4 regions of the Streptomyces sp. NPDC048211 genome follow, and region 2 is predicted to be linked to each of the others. Evidence: riboswitches for the same ligand, from Rfam matches in the RefSeq annotation. Region 2 holds a riboswitch; each other region holds the start of a gene.

Region 1 (3,957 bases), on a different contig from region 2:
GATGGTGGTCGTGCCGCTGCTCCAGAAGCACCGGATCCTGACCCAGGTCTCCGGCGACCACCTGGAAGTGATCAAGCTGATCCCGCCGCTGGTGATCGACGAAGCGGACGTGGAACGCTTTGTGCGGGCGTTCACGGCCGTGATGGACGACGCGCACAGCGGCGGCGGGCTGATGTGGGACTTCGGCCGGACCCTGGTGAAGCAGGCTGTCGCCAACCGCTGATCACGGGCGCATACGGCACGACCGGACGCTTTTGCCTCGGAGGCAAGAAATTTGCCTCCGAGGAAATTTCCTGGCCCAATGAGGGTATGAATCCTCCAGAAGGAGGGGCGGCCGACGAGCTGCCCGGGGTCGCTCCACGCCTGCGCGATCTGCGCCGCAGCCGTGGTCTCACCCTGGAGACCGCCGCCCAGCGGGCCGGACTCTCGCCCGCCCACCTGTCCCGGCTCGAAACGGGCCGGCGCCAGCCCTCGCTGCCGATGCTGCTCGGACTCGCCAGGATCTACGGTACGACGGTCTCCGAGCTGCTCGGCGAGAGCCCCACGGAACGTGACGCGATCGTCCGCGGCCGCAGGTTCGAGGGTGCCGAGGCCGACGGCTGGATGTACCAGCAGGCCGGCGGCCCCGGCCGGGCCATGCAGGCCCTGCGTGTCAGGGTCCCGCACGGCGCCCAGGGTGATCTGGTGCGCGTCCATCCCGGCGAGGAGTGGCTGTATGTCCTGGCCGGACATCTCAGGGTGACGCTCGGGGAGACGGTCCATGACCTCGCCCCCGGGGACAGCGCGCACTTCGACTCGCTCACCCCGCACCGGATCGCGGCGCTGGACCGCGACGGCGCCGAGCTGCTCTTCGTCCACACCTTGCTGCAGAGCCCCGCCGCCGAGCTGTGTCTCGGCAGCGGGATCCACCGTCGCTGAGGCGCCGTCCCCGCCACCGGCCCGCCGGTCGCCAGAGAGGACCTGTCATGTCCGATTCCGAGAACTACGACCCGCTCGGCCCGGGCCGCCCGAAGAACTACGACCCGCAGGAGAAGAAGATGCCCCGCGGGCTCGTCATCAGGCTCTTCGCCTACCTGGTGGCCGGGCACATCATCGCGGGCTTCCTCTACCTGCTGTTCGCCGTGGGGATGCACAACCAGTAGCGGTGGGGACACACAGGCACCGACCGTGGTGGTGGGCCACCTGATGCTGGGGCGGTGCGCCGACGGCGGCCGTGGTGATGCGCCACCGGATGCTTCGGCGGCACACCACCGGGTCCTGGGGCGGTGGCGCCGCCCGGCCGGTCAGACCTCGTCGAGCAGGCGCTCGCGCAGCCGCTCCCGCGTCTCCGGGGTGACCTTGAGGGCGTCGGCGAGGTAGCGGTCGGTGCTGCCCCAGGTCTCGTCGATGGTGGTGAAGGCCGAGGCGAGGTAGTCGGGGTGGGCGCCGAAGAGCGGATTGAGCAGCTCCATCACCTCGGGCGACATTCCGGCGGGGGAGGTGTCGCTGCGGCGGACCTTGTAGCGGCGGTGTGCGTCGTTGGACTTGAGGTAGTCGGCCTCGATGGCTTCGCGCTCGACGCCGACGGCGAGCAGGGACACCGCGATCGAAAGGCCCGCGCGGTCCTTGCCGGCCGCGCAGTGCATCAGGGCGGGCACGCTGTCCTCGGCCAGGGCGTGCAGTACCCGGCTGTGCTCGGCCGTGCGCTCCAGGATGATCTGCCGGTAGGAAGCGATCATGCGGTGGGATCCCTTGCCGTCGGCCAGGATCGACCGCAGCTCGTCCGTGTCGCCGTCGCGCACCATCCGCCAGAACTCCGCACCGTCCGCCGGGTCGGTGAGCGGGATACACACGTTGCGCACGCCGGGCAGCTCCACGTCCAGCCCGTCCAGCTTGTGGTCGGCCTCGTTGCGGAAGTCGAAGACGGTGTGCAGCCCGAGACCCGCGAGGAACGTGGTGTCCTCGGCCGTGGCGTGTGCCAGGTGACCACTGCGGTAGAGCCGTCCGTACCGCACCCGGCGGCCGTCCGTGGTGGGCAGGCCGCCCACGTCACGGAAATTGCGGACACCCGCCAGTTCGGGCTCCGTCGACGGGGTCTGCGGCAGCTGCTGCGTCACGGTCACTCCTGGAGGCTCTGTCACCGGCGCGTGTCGCCGGTGGGTCCACTCTCGTGACGATACGACATTGATTCCTCGGACAATCATCTTGGGCAGGCCCCATTTTGGGCCTGCACTTCGGGTCCGGGTTTCGGGTCGTCGTGCCGGCCCGCGGGCCCTCTCGTGAAGGTCCCGACCCCCGCCGTCCTTCCGGCGCGGCGGGGCGGCGGGCATGACATGTCCGTATTGAGGCTTTTAGTCGAACATGCCCCGCTTATGCGGGAGATGATCGCCCTCTCGTGAGCGGGATCATATCCGTGACGGTGTGTGGCGGTGGGGCGTGCGGGTATCCCGGACGCCGCGCGGAAAGCCAAGATCCATAATCCACGGAGTGTGACGGGAATTCTTCGCCGATTTTCCGGAGCGGATTCGACGGCGGAACCCGTGGCTTGTTTCCGCCGTCCTGGCTCGCTTACGTTCGCTGTCAATCCGGACGGACCGCCTAATCCTGCCGCCGCCCGGAATTCGCACCCACTCACCGCGTGGCAGGAGCGGGGGAACCAGGTAAGCCGCCGACCGGGAAACCGGCCGGCTCGGGGTGAAGTCGCGCCAGCCGCGACCGGACATCTCCAGTCCGAACCCGACAGCTCACCTCGTAGGCGCCGGAGAGGAAAACCTTCATGCCCATATCGGGTAAGCACCGCCGTCCCAAGTCCAGCACCATCGCCCGCGGCGTCGTCGTCGCGAGTGCCGGCGGAGCCGTCATCGCGCTTCCGCTGCTCGGCGCCACCGGTGCCAACGCCGCGGAGCAGGCCGCTCCCGCCGCTTCGCAGTCGGCCGCCACGCACGCCACCCCGGCCACCCCGGTCGCGAAGAAGCAGGCCGGCACCACCTCCTACACCGTGGTCTCCGGCGACTACCTGTCGAAGATCGCTGCCCAGCACAAGCTCAAGGGCGGCTGGGAGAAGCTGTACCAGGACAACCGTCAGGTCGTCGGCGAGAACCCGAGCCTGATCTTCCCGGGCATGAAGCTGACCCTCGGCGGCAAGGCCTGGGGCCACGCCTCGACCACCTCCACCACTCCGTCGAAGGCCGCGCCCAAGGCCCCGGTCCAGTCCGAGACGAAGGCCTCCACGGCCTCCGACACCTCCTCCTCCGACGACTCGTCGTCCCAGGAGACCTCGGCCCCGGCGACCCAGAGCAACGACTCCGGTTACGTCCACCCGGTCCCGGGCAACCACACCACCGCGTACCGCGCCTCCGGTGCCAACTGGTCCAGCGGCAGCCACACCGGCATCGACTTCCCCGTCTCCACCGGCACGAGCGTGAAGGCGATCACCTCCGGCACCGTCGTCACCGCCGGCTGGGGCGGCGCGTACGGCAACGAGGTCGTCATCAAGCACGCCGACGGCCACTACTCGCAGTACGGCCACATGTCCTCGCTCTCCGTCTCGGCGGGTCAGACCGTGACCGCGGGCCAGCAGGTCGGCCTCTCCGGCGCCACCGGCAACGCCACCGGCCCGCACCTCCACTTCGAGGTCCGCACGGGTCCGGCGTACGGCTCGGACATCGACCCGATCGCCTACCTGGCGTCGCACGGGATCAACGTCTGATCCACGCAACACCGGTCCGGTGAACCGGATCCGAGCAATGCATAGAGGGACGGTGCGCGGCGGCGCACCGTCCCTCTGCCGTGCGGTGCGCGGTATGCGCAGCGCACTTATTCCCCCTTTACCAAAAACTGACCGGGTGGTCTATCTCACCACCCGTCAACCCCGTATTACGGTCGCGTAGGTCACATTCGGCGGTGCAGGATATGCCCTTGTGGCAGACGATTCGAACAACATCCAGCAGGGCGTCATCAACCGACAGGGCGCCATCG
Region 2 (3,957 bases):
ATGGCGTTGGCGCCGAGGGAGCCCTTGTTCTCGGTGGCGTCCAGGTCGAACATCGCCTGGTCGATCAGCCGCTGCTCGGTCGCGTCGTAGCCGACGAGCTCCGGGCCGATCTGCTCGATCACGGCGAGGACGGCCTTTTCGACACCCTTGCCGTGGTAGCGGTTGGGGTCGCCGTCGCGAAGCTCAATGGCCTCGAACGCGCCGGTGGAGGCGCCGGACGGAACAGCAGCACGGCCCGTGCTGCCGTCGTCGAGGCCGACCTCGACCTCGACCGTGGGGTTTCCGCGGGAGTCGAGGATTTCCCTGGCTACGACGACGTCGATGGACGGCACGAGGCATCTCCTTCTGGGATGTGACGCTTGTGGTGCAGGGTCGCTTTGGCCTTGCGACAAGAGCCTAACCGGCCCGGCCGCCCCAACCGGCCGACCGCCCGTCCCCTGGGACGAAAAAGGACCCAAGGGCAGGCACAGTGGGGCAAAAGGCCAGAAATTTACTGACGAGTAACGACAACAGTTGAACGGTCAACGCAGAAACCGGCGCACCCCGGACCGGTACGCACGGGGGGAGGGTGCGCGCCGGGCCGGGGCGGCCGGGGTCATCAGCGAGGAGAGATCGCGACTACTTCGTCAGGTGGAGCTGCTGACCGGGGTAGATCAGGTCGGCGTCCGTGACGATGTCCTTGTTGAGCTTGAAGAGCTGCTCCCAGCCGCCCTTGACCTTGTGGTCGGCGGCGATCTTGCTCAGGGAGTCACCGGTGATGACCTTGTACTCGCCGTCACCCTTCTCGACCTTCTTGCCGGTCGGGGTCGTGACGGTCTTCGACTCGGCCTTGGGGGCGGCCGAACGCTCGGAGCGGTTGGTGGCGGGGGCCTCGGTGCGCTCGGCCTTCTTCGGCTCGGCCTGCTTCGGGGCGGCCTCGGCCTTCGGCGCGGTCTCGGTCTTGGCGGCGGAGGAGCCGGTGTCGACACCCGGGTCGACACCGTCGTTGCTCAGGTTGCCGGCACCGGCGCAGGACCAGGCGCCCGGACCCTGCATGTCGAGGAGCTTCTCGGCGGTGGCGATCTGCTGGGCCTTGGTGGCCAGGTCGGCGCGGGCCGCGTACTGGGTGCCACCGGCGGCGGCCCAGCTGGACTGCGAGAACTGCAGGCCGCCGTAGTAGCCGTTGCCGGTGTTGATGGACCAGTTGCCACCGGACTCGCACTGGGCGACGGCGTCCCACGTGGACACGGAGGCGGCGGAAGCGCCGGTCGCACCCATCAGGGGCACGGCGATGGCGGCACCGGCGACACCGGCGAGCGTGGCGATACGGACGGCCTTGGACGGGCGACGGTGCTTGTTGCCCTTGCTGTTGAGCAGCATCGAGACTTCTCCTCACCGACGCCTACGAGGTGAGCTGTCGGGTTCGGGCCAAGTGAGTTGCCCGGTCGCACGTCCTAGCGCACGACTTCACCCCAAGCCGGTCCTGATCCGTCTTGCGACGATCGGGCCCGGCGCTTACCTGGGTCCCCCGCTCCTGCCTACGGCGCTTTACGCGTCTGTTCCCTTCGACCGACGGCAGGATTCGGCGTGACGGTCGACGGGGCCCGCGGTGCGAGCGGTTCCGACCGTAATCACACCCCACCCTCATATCCAAAGATGGACATACCGGATAAACAGCCCTTCCTTGCATCCGAAGAACCCTCGTTTGCGCAGGTCGGAACGGATGCGGCGGGACCTCCCGGACAAGACGCGCCAGTTCACGCAAAGAGACCCATGTCTCACTCCGTCAAAAGTGGGACATAGGCCTCTTAACTACCCCAATTTTTGGGGTGTTTTCAGCTGATCATCAGACTGCGCTCACTCGGTCTTCAGGCCGAGATCGAGGCTCTGGCCAGGCAGGATGAGGTCCGGGTCGGAGCCCACCTCCGCCTTGTTGGCCTCGTACAGCTGGGTCCAGCCGCCGGCCAGGTGCTGCGCGTCGGCAATCGCCCAGAGGTTGTCGCCTGCGCGCACGGTGTACGTACCGTCAGCAGCCGGGGCAGCGGTGTCGCGTGCGTCACTGTCACCGCGCGAGGCGTGCCGCCCCGCGTCACGGTCACCGGCGCGGCCACTCGCCCGGGTCTCCTCGGGGGCCGGAGCACCCCGGTGCTTGCCGGCCTTCTCCTGACCTCCTGCCGGGTCCTCCTCGGCGCCGGAGGCCTTGCCCGAGGGCGTGGCGGAGGGGGTGGCCGACGGAGAGGCGGACGCGTCCGGCTTTCCGCCCTTGCCCTTGGCGTCGTCCGCGGCGTCGCCCGTGGCCTCGTCCGCCGGCGTGGTCGCGTCCGAGGACTCGTCGTCCGACGCGGCGTCATCACCGGAGGAGTCGGCGCTCGCGGACGGGTCCGCGCTTCCGGACGGGTCGGCGGACGGGGTGCTGCCCGGGTCCACGCCCGGCAGGCCGCTGTCCACGGCGAGGCCCGAGACGACCGCGCAGCTCGGCCACGCCTTCGGCCCCTGGTCCTCCAGGACCTTCTCCGCCACGGCGATCTGCTGCGAGCGGCTGGCGAGGTCCGCGCGCTCGGCGTACGACTCGCCGCCGTACGACTTCCAGACCTCCTGCGAGAACTGCAGGCCGCCGTAGTAGCCGTTGCCGAGGTCGGCGCTCCACATCCCGCCGCTCTCGCACTCGGCCACCCGGTCCCAGGTCGAGGCGTCGGCGGCGTGCGCGCCTGCCGCGCCGAGCAGCGGGATGGCGATGGCCGAGCCGGTCACGCCTGCGGCGACGATGATCGCGGGTGCCTGCCGAGGGCGACGGTGTCTGCCGTTCGCGGAGCCCATGGGGATGCCTTCCGTGTGACTGACGAGTGACTGGTGAGTCGAACGGTGAACCTAGCGGGACTCGAACGTGTGTCACAAGTCGATGCAGCAGAGATCACGTGAAAGTCACAGAGTTGACAGAGTGTCACCTTCATCGTGTGCCCGCTCCGGTGCGAACTCCACCGGCAGCGTGCGCAGTCCACGCATGATGAGACCGCCACGCCACCGCAAATCGGCAGGATCTCCCGCAAGTCGCAGGTCCGGGAGGCGTTTCAGGAGCGTGGCGAGGGCGACCTGCCCCTCCAGCCGGGCGAGCGGCGCTCCCAGGCAGTAGTGGATTCCGTGACCGTAACCGAGGTGCTGATTGTCACGCCGCGCGAGATCCAGCACGTCCGGTCCGCCGAAGCGTTCGGGGTCCCGGTCGGCGGCCGCCAGCACCACGAGAACGGGGTCACCCCCGGCGACCCGCTGTCCGCCGATGGTCAGCGCCTCGGTGGCGTACCGCCAGGTCGCCAGCTCCACCGGGCCGTCGTACCGCAGCAGTTCCTCGACACCCGTGGCCAGGAGCTCCGTCTCCCCCGCGGCAAGGGAACCCTGGAGCCGCGCGCGCTGTTCGGGGTGACCCAGCAGGGTGTGGACGCTGTTGCCGATCAGGTTCACGGTCGTCTCAAAACCGGCAAAGAGGATGATAAAGGCCATCGCGGCAGCCTCGTTCTCCGTCAGGTGCTCACCGTGATCGCTCGCCCGGATCAGCCCCGAGATCAGGTCGTCCCCCGGGTTCTCGCGCTTGCGGTGGATCAGTTCGAGGAGATAGCTCCGCATCTTCTTCACGGACCGGGCGACCCCGCCGCGCGGCCCGCCGCCGTGGCGGATCATCATGCCCGCCCATTCCCGGAAGTCGTCCTGGTCCTCGCGCGGAACGCCCAGCAGGTCGCAGATCGCGTAGATGGGGAGCGGGAAGGCGAACTCGTGGATGAGGTCCGCCTCGCCCTTGCCGGCGAACCCGTCGATGAGCCGGTCGGTCAGCTCCTGCACGCGCGGAGCGAACTCCGCGACGCGACGCGGGGTGAACGCCTTGGACACGAGTCGGCGCAGCCGGGTGTGGTCGGGCGGGTCGATGTTCAGCAGATGCGTCATCAACTCCGCTTTGCGCTCGCCCGGGATCCCCGTCTTCCCCTTGGC
Region 3 (3,957 bases), on a different contig from region 2:
GCGCCCAGGAGGTTGCGCAGGACCGTACGGCCCACGCCTCCGGGGGTGCGGCCCGCGCCGATGACGGCGACGGAGCCAGGGGCGAGCAGCCGCTGTACGGAGCGGGCCTCCGCCCGGTGTTCCCGGGCGCGCTGGACGGCCAGCGACTCGGCGGTCGGTTCGAGGTCCAGGGTGAGGTGGACGGAGCCGTCCTCGAAGCTGCGCTGCTGGGTGTACCCGGCGTCCCGGAACACCTTGATCATTTTGTTGTTGGCGGGCAGCACCTCGGCGGCGAAGCGCCGGATGCCGCGTTCGCGGGCGACGGCCGCGATGTGTTCGAGCAGGGCCGAGGCGACGCCGCGGCCCTGGTGGGCGTCCTGGACGAGGAAGGCGACCTCCGCCTCGTCGGCGGGCGCCGAGGCGGGCCTGCCCTGCGCGTTGATCCGGTCGTAGCGGACGGTCGCGATGAATTCGCCGCCCACCGTGACGGCCAGTCCCACCCGGTCGACGTAGTCGTGATGGGTGAAGCGGTGGACGTCCTTGGCGGAGAGCCGGGGGTAGGGCGCGAAGAAGCGGTAGTACTTCGACTCGTCGGAGACCTGCTCGTAGAAGCTGACCAGCCGGTCGGCATCGTCCGTGGTGATCGGCCTGATGCGGGCGGTGCCGCCGTCGCGGAGCACCACGTCCGCCTCCCAGTGATCGGGGTAGGCGTGATGCGGACTCTGCTCCGGAGAGGGCTGCATGGGCAAAGCCTACGGCTCCGTCAGCGGTCGCGTGGGGGCCGGGGCCGGGGCAGTCTGAGGGTGGCCGGGCGACGGTACCGCGCGGGCGGTGAAGGGCCCGCGGGTCGGCCGGAGCATCGCGCACTGCATGAGAGACTGGTCTAGACAACTATTGATTCGTGAAGGGCAGAACCATGGCTGAGCGCCGCGTCAACGTCGGTTGGGCCGAGGGCCTGCACGCCCGCCCCGCTTCCATCTTCGTCCGTGCCGCCACGGCTTCCGGCATCCCCGTGACCATCGCCAAGGTGGACGGCAACCCGGTGAACGCGGCCTCCATGCTCGCCGTGCTCGGGCTCGGCGCGCAGGGCGGCGAGGAGATCATCCTCGCGTCCGAGGCCGACAACGCCGAAGCCGCTCTGGACCGCCTGTCGAAGCTGGTCGCCGAGGGGCTCGACGAGCTCCCGGAGACCGTCTGATCCCCGACGGGTCACGACCGAGTCATTCCGCGAAAGAGCCGCGGCACCCCTCACCGGGAGCCGCGGCTCTTTCGTTTACGCGAACGCTCCCCGGTTCCCATGGGACGGGTCTGTTCATCAGTTCAGTCGGCGGCGATTCCGGCGATTCGGGCAGCAGAAAGATAGCCCTGCGGAATTCCTATTCTTTGTATACGGCGCAATTGTTAATGCCGGCCACTCGGCGTGTTTACGGCATGTTGCGAGGTCCTCACCCGGCCGGAGCGGGCCGCGACGGCGACGGCATCCGGGAGGCCGGGGCGGCGCAGCCGGTACGCGGCGGTGGCCCGCTCGGCGTGCTGGGCGGCCAGACTCCTCGCCCGCTCCGCGTCACCGCGCGCCACGGCGTCCACGATCGCCCCGTGCTCGGCCCACGAGTCGGCCGGCCGGGCCGGCTGCCCGACGACGTACATCCAGGCGGTCTTGTGCCGCAGCTGGGTGAGCATCGCGATCAGGCCAGGGCTGCCGGAGGCCTGCGCGAGTGTCTCGTGGAACCAGCCGCCCAGGGAGCGCAGGTCGTCGCCCTCCCCCTTGCGGGCGCGCTCCTGGCCGAGCCTGACCAGGCCGCGCAGCACCTTGAGGTGCGCGTCCGTGCGGCGGTGGGCGGCCCGGGCCGCACCGAGCGGCTCCAGGAGCATCCGGACCTCCAGGAGGTCGGCCGCCTCCAGTTCGGTGGGCTCGGCGACGCAGGCTCCGGCGTGCCTGCGGGTGACCACGAACCCCTCGGACTCCAGAGTGCGCAGCGCTTCCCGCACCGGGACGCGGGAGACCCCGTAACGGCGTGCGAGCACCTCCTCGGTGAGTCGGCTGCCGCGTTCGAAGACACCCGAGACGATGTCTTCACGGATTGCCGTGCATACCGAATGCGCCGGAATGCGCATGTCCGAACCTCCGCCTTAATCCCCGCGAAACGCGGCCGATCGACGCCTGTCCTGCGACTCTATTGCAATGCGGTCGCATTTCCGACGGCGGGTGGAAATTCATGAATATCTTTTGGTCACCCGGCGTTCGGGAACGGCCGGTGCGCAACCCGGTGGATCCGCGCGGCACCTGGACACGACGAAGGCCCCGGCGAGGTGCCGGGGCCTTCGCCGGATGTCTTCGGGCCGGTCAGACGGTGACGCCGTGGGCGCGCAGATAGGCGACCGGGTCCATGTCCGAACCGTACGAGGGCGTGGTGCGGGCCTCGAAGTGGAGGTGCGGGCCGGTCGAGTTGCCGGTGGAGCCGGAGAGGCCGATCTGCTGTCCGGCGCCGACGCTCTGGCCGACGGACACGCCGATCGAGGAGAGGTGGCCGTACTGGGTGTACGTGCCGTCGCTCATCCGCAGCACGATGTTGTTGCCGTACGCGCCGCCCCAGCCGGCCTCGACGACCGTGCCGGCGCCGACGGCGACGACGGAGCTGCCGGACGCGGCGTGGAAGTCGATGCCGGAGTGGCTGCCGGAGGACCAGAGCGAGCCGCTGGACTTGTAGCCGGTGCTCACGTACGAACCGGCGACGGGGAGCTGGAAGGAGCCGAGCCGGGTGCGCTCGGCGGAACGGGCTGCACGCGCCTTCGCCTCGCGGGCCTCCTCGGCGCGGGCGGCGGCCTTCGCCCTGGCCTTCGCCTCGGCCTCCGCCTTCTTCTTCGCCGCGGCCTTCTTCTTGGCCGCCGCCTCGGCCTTCTTCGCCGCGACGTCCGCCTGGTGCTGCTGGGCGTCCGCCTGTGCGTCGATCCGATCGGCGAGAACGCTCTCGATGGCGATGACCTGGGTGAGGCCGGTCTCACCGGCGGCGGGTGTCCCGGTGTCCGCGGCGAGGGCCGGGGAGGCCAGTCCGCCGATGACGCCGGTGGTGGCCAGAGCCGCGATGCCGACGGCCTTCGCGCCGGTACGCGTCAGGCGGCTCGGGGCACGGTGCTTCCCGGTGGCACGGGTGAACGCCATGAAGTGGCTGGTCCTTTCCTTCCTTCTCGCCTACCGGGTTAGCTGACGGGTTCGGAGCAGGAAGGTCTCCTACGGACCCCTCGGCCTCGTGCGAGGCGCGGGCGTCCGATTCACCCCAGGGACTGCGTGGGTCCCCGGCTCCCCAGGCTCGCGCCTGACGGGGACTCGGCGATGACTGCCCGGTACGTCACGGATGCGGCATACGAGTGGCGGACAGCCGGGCCGACGCTAGACGGGGGCACTTCCCCCCACCAAACGGACAGGCCGTTTTGTAGCGCATCCCACAGGGCAGACAGGCAACCTCTCCCCCAAAGCGGACATAAAGGAAGGCCCTGGCGGAGAACGCTTCGCCAGGGCCTTCCTTTTGCCCCGATATCGGGTGAAGTGGTCGGCCGTCAGCCGGTCACGACCGACACCTCACCGATGCCGAGCGCCCTGACCGGATCGGCGATCTGCGCGGCGTCGCCGACCAGCACCGTGACCAGCCGGTCCTGCGGGAAGGCGTTGACCACGGCCGCGGTCGCCTCGACCGTGCCGGTCTCCGCGAGGCGCGCGTACAGGTGCGCCTGGTAGTCATCCGGGAGATGCTGCTCGACCTGGTCGGCGAGGGTGCCCGCGACGGAGGCCGCCGTCTCGAACTTGAGCGGGGCGACACCCACCAGGTTCTGCACGGCCGTCTCACGCTCGGTGTCCGTCAGCCCTTCGGCCGCCAGGGTCCGCAGCACCTTCCACAGGTCCTCCAGCGCCGGGCCGGTGGACTCCGTGTCCACGGAACCGCTGATGGCGAGCATCGCGGCCCCCGTCGCCCCGGAGGCGGA
Region 4 (3,957 bases), on a different contig from region 2:
CGCCGCCCGTCACGTCCTGCCCGAGTTCACCGAGCGCACGTCCCAGGGGACCCGCACGCTCGACCCCTACTCCAAACTGCTGGCCGAACGGGTCGTCTTCCTCGGCACTCCCATCGACGACACCGCGGCCAACGACCTGGTAGCGCAGTTCATGTATCTGGAACACAACGCGCCCGACCGGCCCATCTCGCTCTACATCAACTCCCCCGGCGGCACGTTCGGCGCGACGACCGCCGTCTACGACACGATGACGTACCTCACCTGCGAGGTGGAGACCTTCTGCCTCGGCCAGGCGGGGGCCGGTGCGGCCGTACTGCTGGCAGCGGGCGCCCCGGGCCGGCGGCACGCGCTGCCGGGCGCCCGCGTGGTGGTACAGCAGCCCGAACTCGCCGAGCCGGTACAGGGTCAGCCGTCCGACCTGGAGATCGAGGCGCGGGAAGTGGCTCGCATGCGCGAGACCCTGACCGGCATGCTGGCCCGTCACACCGGCCGCTCCGCCGCGCAGATCACCGCCGACACCGAACGCGACCTCATCCTGGACGCCGAGGGAGCCAGGGACTACGGGCTGGTCGACCACATCATCCAGAACCGCTCGCTGCCTCCGCAGTCGGCGCGGTGAATCCCCGATGCAGCCACCGGAGTTCGTCCCGCTGCCCGCCCTGACCCGTGCGGAGGGCGAGTTCATCGACCGCTACCTGCAAGTCCTCGACCAGGTGGGCCGGATCAACCCGGCCCACGGCGGCGACACCTACGACGCGCTGCGGGCCGCGCAGGCGCTGGCCTCGTACGCGGTCGCTCTGCGGGAAGCGGTCACGTTGATGCACGAGCGGGGCGAATCGCGGATCCACGCAGTCACGTTGACCCGGGCACTGCGCGTGCTGGACGGCGAACGTCGGGCGGGGCGGGTCACCATCCCGCCCGCCCCACCGAGTTGATCAGCACCCCGACCCGACACGCCCGACGCGTCGGCCGAATTTTCTCGCTCGTTCGGCGTAGGCGTTACTTCGCACGAGGGACAACTCGATTTGCGCTTTCGAGGTGGACGCTGGGTGAAATCTCCCGTTCCGCCGCTGGTACGGCACCGGGAGGCGAGCGCCGGACGTTTCCCTTGAGGCCATCTGCCCACCCGAACGGGTCAGTCGTGATGAGCCTCACATATCGCCGTTTCACCTCGGAAATCCGGCACTCGGTGAGTCAAGATCCCTGGGACGACAAGCCCCCGCCACCGCGGCGGGGCGGTCCGGGCGGACGCCGAGTCCTGCCGCCGCCCGGATGCCTGGTCGACAGGAGTGGATCGGCAGGAGTGGAGGACCCGAGCACAACGGGCCGACCGGGCTTTCGGTCGACCCTCGGGGTGAAGCCGCATCCGCGGCCGGGCAACTTCGCCAGCCCGAACCCGACAGGTCATCCTTCACAGGCGGCTGACGAAGGGTTGCGCATGACTGCGCAGGTTCATGTCCCGTCTCTGCTTGCCCGGGCCACGACGGCCTCGGTCATGACTCTCGCCGCCGTCGGCGGCACGCTGTTCGTCCCCGGCGCCGTGACCGACGCCCAGGCCGCGACACACTCGACGAAGGCCCTCAACATCGCCGCGTCGAAGAAGGGGGCGCCCTACCGGTGGGGCGCCACCGGGCCCAGCCGCTTCGACTGTTCCGGGCTGACGCTCTACTCGTTCAAGAAGGCGGGCAAGAAGCTCCCGCGCACGGCCCAGCAGCAGTACAACAAGACCCGCCACATCTCGTCGTCCCAACGGCAGCGCGGCGATCTGGTCTTCTTCCATTCCGGCCGCAGCATCTACCACGTCGGCATCTACGCGGGCAGCGGCAGGATCTGGCACTCCCCCAAGACCGGGGCCGTGGTCCGCCTGGAGAAGATCTGGACGAAGAGCGTCTACTACGGCCGGGTCCGCTGAAGCCCCTCCCCGGCTCCCGCTCCCGCGTCAGTGCAGCAGCGGACCGGTCACCAGGACCAGCCCCAGTGCGGTGAGTGCCGCGCCGCTGCCGCCCTCGATCGCCCGGGCGGTACGCGGCCGGCGCAGCCACCGGCCCAGGCGGTCCACCAGGAGCGCCACGGCCGGGAACCAGATCAGCGCCAGCACCACGACGATCGCGGCCAGCAGCAGCGTTCTGGGCAGGGGCGCCGCCCCGGCCGGCACGAACTGCGGCAGCAGGCTGAGGAAGAGCACGGGCGCCTTGGGGTTCAGCGCGTTGGTGAGGAAGCCCTGGCGCAGTGCGCGCCCGGTTCCTTTCGCGGCCCTCGCGCCGCCCTGCTCGCCCTCCTCACCCTGCCCGTTCTCCGGGCCCGGCCCGGAGCGGCGGCGGGCCGCGTGGAGGGCGCTGATGCCCAGGTAGAGCACGTAAGCGCCGCCCAGAAGCTGGATCGTCCGGAACAGCACGGGCACCGCCACCAGTACGGCCGCCAGGCCGGCGACGGCGAGCGCGGTGTGGACGAGGAGGCCTCCGGCGACCCCGAGCGCCGTCGCCACCCCCGCGGCACGCGAGGCGAGGGCGTTGCGTACGACGACGGTGAAGTCCGCGCCGGGCAGCGCGACCATCGCTGCGGCGACCCCGACGAAGGCAGTCAGTTGTGCGTCCATGCCTCCACCCTGGACCCCTGAGCCCTTTAGCATGTACTTGCAATCTTGTGGGTCTGCCAAAAGGAATGCTTAATGTACGACCCGACGCGGCTCGCGGCGCTGGTGGCGGTCGCCGAGGCCGGCTCGATCACCCGGGCCGCAGCCCGGCTCGGTTACACCGCTCCCGCGCTGTCACAACAGCTCGCCAAGCTGGAGCGCGAGGCGGGGGCCGCTCTGCTGGTGCGCCACCACCGTGGCGCCCGCCTGACGGCGGCGGGCGAACTGCTCGCCGGGCGCGCCCGGCGGGTCCTCGACGAGATGGACCGGGCCCGCCACGAGCTGGCGCAACTCGCGGGACTGTCCGGCGGGCGCCTGCGGGTCGGCACGTTCACCACGGCGGGCATCCATCTGCTGCCGCCGGTGCTGAGTGCGTTCCGCCGTGCGCACCCGGACGTGGAACTGGTCGTCACCGAGTACGAGCCGCCGGACGGGGTGGCCGCGGTGGCGGCGGGCGAGGTGGATCTGGCTCTGACCCATGCCTACGAGCCTGCCGCCGCGACGGCGCTGCCCTCGGGCGTCCTGGCCGAGCCGCTCCTGATCGAGGAACTGGTACTGATCACCGCCGTCGGGCAGGTCCTGGCGGACGGCAGCGGGCGGCTCCCGGTGACGGAGCTGGCAGGCCGGCCCCTGATCAGCAGCGCGCCCACCCATCCGCCGCGCCGCGGAGTGGAGAGCGCCCTCGCCGAGGCGGGGGCGTCGCCGGCGGTGGTCTGCGAGTCGCCCGGCTATGCGCTGGTGTGTGCGCTGGTCAGCGCGGGCATCGGCATGGCTGTCGTACCCGAGATGGTCGCCGCGATGTCGCCCACACCGCTGTCCGTGCGGCGGCTGGAGCCGGCCGCATTCCGCCGGACGATCTCGGTGGTGCACCGCGGCGACCGTGCGAGCGCCGCGGCGGCGACACTGCGCGCGCTGCTGCGCAGCGGATTCGGGCGGGCCTCGGGACCTCAGTGACCGGCGTGGCGGTCAGTGCTGGACCGGTACGTCCCACGGCAGGGCGATCCAGACGGTCTTCCCGCCGTCCGGAGTGGGCGTGACGGTCAGCCGGCCGCCGTACTCCTTGGCCAGCGCGCGGATGATCACCATCCCGCGCCCGTTGTCCTGCTGCACGGCCGCCGGAAGCCTTTGGGGCCAGCGGGGGTGACTGTCCGTCACCCCGATACGGAGCTGTTCCTCCCGCTCCAGCCGGAGGTCCACGGTGAAGGTGGGTGACTGCCCGAAGGTGTGCTGGACGGCGTTGGTCGCGAGCTCCGAGACGATGAGCCGGACGGTCTCCCCCGTGTCCGCGCCGTCGGGCAGCCCCCATCCGGCCAGTACCCGGGCCA

Evidence for each region. A riboswitch is a leader RNA that binds a small molecule or an ion and turns the genes downstream of it on or off. The one in region 2 is predicted to bind cyclic di-AMP.
Region 1: another riboswitch for cyclic di-AMP. It lies ahead of ACGFZA_RS12245 (peptidoglycan DD-metalloendopeptidase family protein); the one in region 2 lies ahead of ACGFZA_RS27330 (transglycosylase family protein).
Region 3: another riboswitch for cyclic di-AMP. It lies ahead of ACGFZA_RS36420 (M23 family metallopeptidase); the one in region 2 lies ahead of ACGFZA_RS27330 (transglycosylase family protein).
Region 4: another riboswitch for cyclic di-AMP. It lies ahead of ACGFZA_RS29660 (C40 family peptidase); the one in region 2 lies ahead of ACGFZA_RS27330 (transglycosylase family protein).

The regions. Positions count from the first base shown of each region.
Region 1 covers NZ_JBIDAD010000002.1:1,231,628-1,235,584, forward strand. Annotated here, with positions in the region: gene ACGFZA_RS12225 (aspartate aminotransferase family protein) at 1-223, shown strand, start outside; gene ACGFZA_RS12230 (helix-turn-helix domain-containing protein) at 310-918, shown strand; gene ACGFZA_RS12235 (DUF6126 family protein) at 966-1,142, shown strand; gene ACGFZA_RS12240 (tyrosine-protein phosphatase) at 1,284-2,096, opposite strand; cyclic di-AMP (ydaO/yuaA leader) riboswitch at 2,598-2,750, shown strand; gene ACGFZA_RS12245 (peptidoglycan DD-metalloendopeptidase family protein) at 2,756-3,688, shown strand; gene ACGFZA_RS12250 (SGNH/GDSL hydrolase family protein) at 3,900-3,957, shown strand, end outside.
Region 2 covers NZ_JBIDAD010000008.1:112,255-116,211, forward strand. Annotated here, with positions in the region: gene eno (phosphopyruvate hydratase) at 1-332, opposite strand, end outside; gene ACGFZA_RS27330 (transglycosylase family protein) at 619-1,359, opposite strand; cyclic di-AMP (ydaO/yuaA leader) riboswitch at 1,364-1,535, opposite strand; gene ACGFZA_RS27335 (transglycosylase family protein) at 1,837-2,796, opposite strand; gene ACGFZA_RS27340 (cytochrome P450) at 2,902-3,957, opposite strand, start outside.
Region 3 covers NZ_JBIDAD010000014.1:117,583-121,539, reverse strand. Annotated here, with positions in the region: gene ACGFZA_RS36435 (GNAT family N-acetyltransferase) at 1-722, opposite strand, end outside; gene ACGFZA_RS36430 (HPr family phosphocarrier protein) at 896-1,177, shown strand; gene ACGFZA_RS36425 (GntR family transcriptional regulator) at 1,381-2,094, opposite strand; gene ACGFZA_RS36420 (M23 family metallopeptidase) at 2,324-3,139, opposite strand; cyclic di-AMP (ydaO/yuaA leader) riboswitch at 3,153-3,320, opposite strand; gene ACGFZA_RS36415 (M16 family metallopeptidase) at 3,535-3,957, opposite strand, start outside.
Region 4 covers NZ_JBIDAD010000009.1:213,141-217,097, forward strand. Annotated here, with positions in the region: gene ACGFZA_RS29650 (ATP-dependent Clp protease proteolytic subunit) at 1-619, shown strand, start outside; gene ACGFZA_RS29655 (hypothetical protein) at 627-935, shown strand; cyclic di-AMP (ydaO/yuaA leader) riboswitch at 1,240-1,435, shown strand; gene ACGFZA_RS29660 (C40 family peptidase) at 1,439-1,912, shown strand; gene ACGFZA_RS29665 (LysE family translocator) at 1,940-2,596, opposite strand; gene ACGFZA_RS29670 (LysR family transcriptional regulator) at 2,669-3,586, shown strand; gene ACGFZA_RS29675 (ATP-binding protein) at 3,599-3,957, opposite strand, start outside.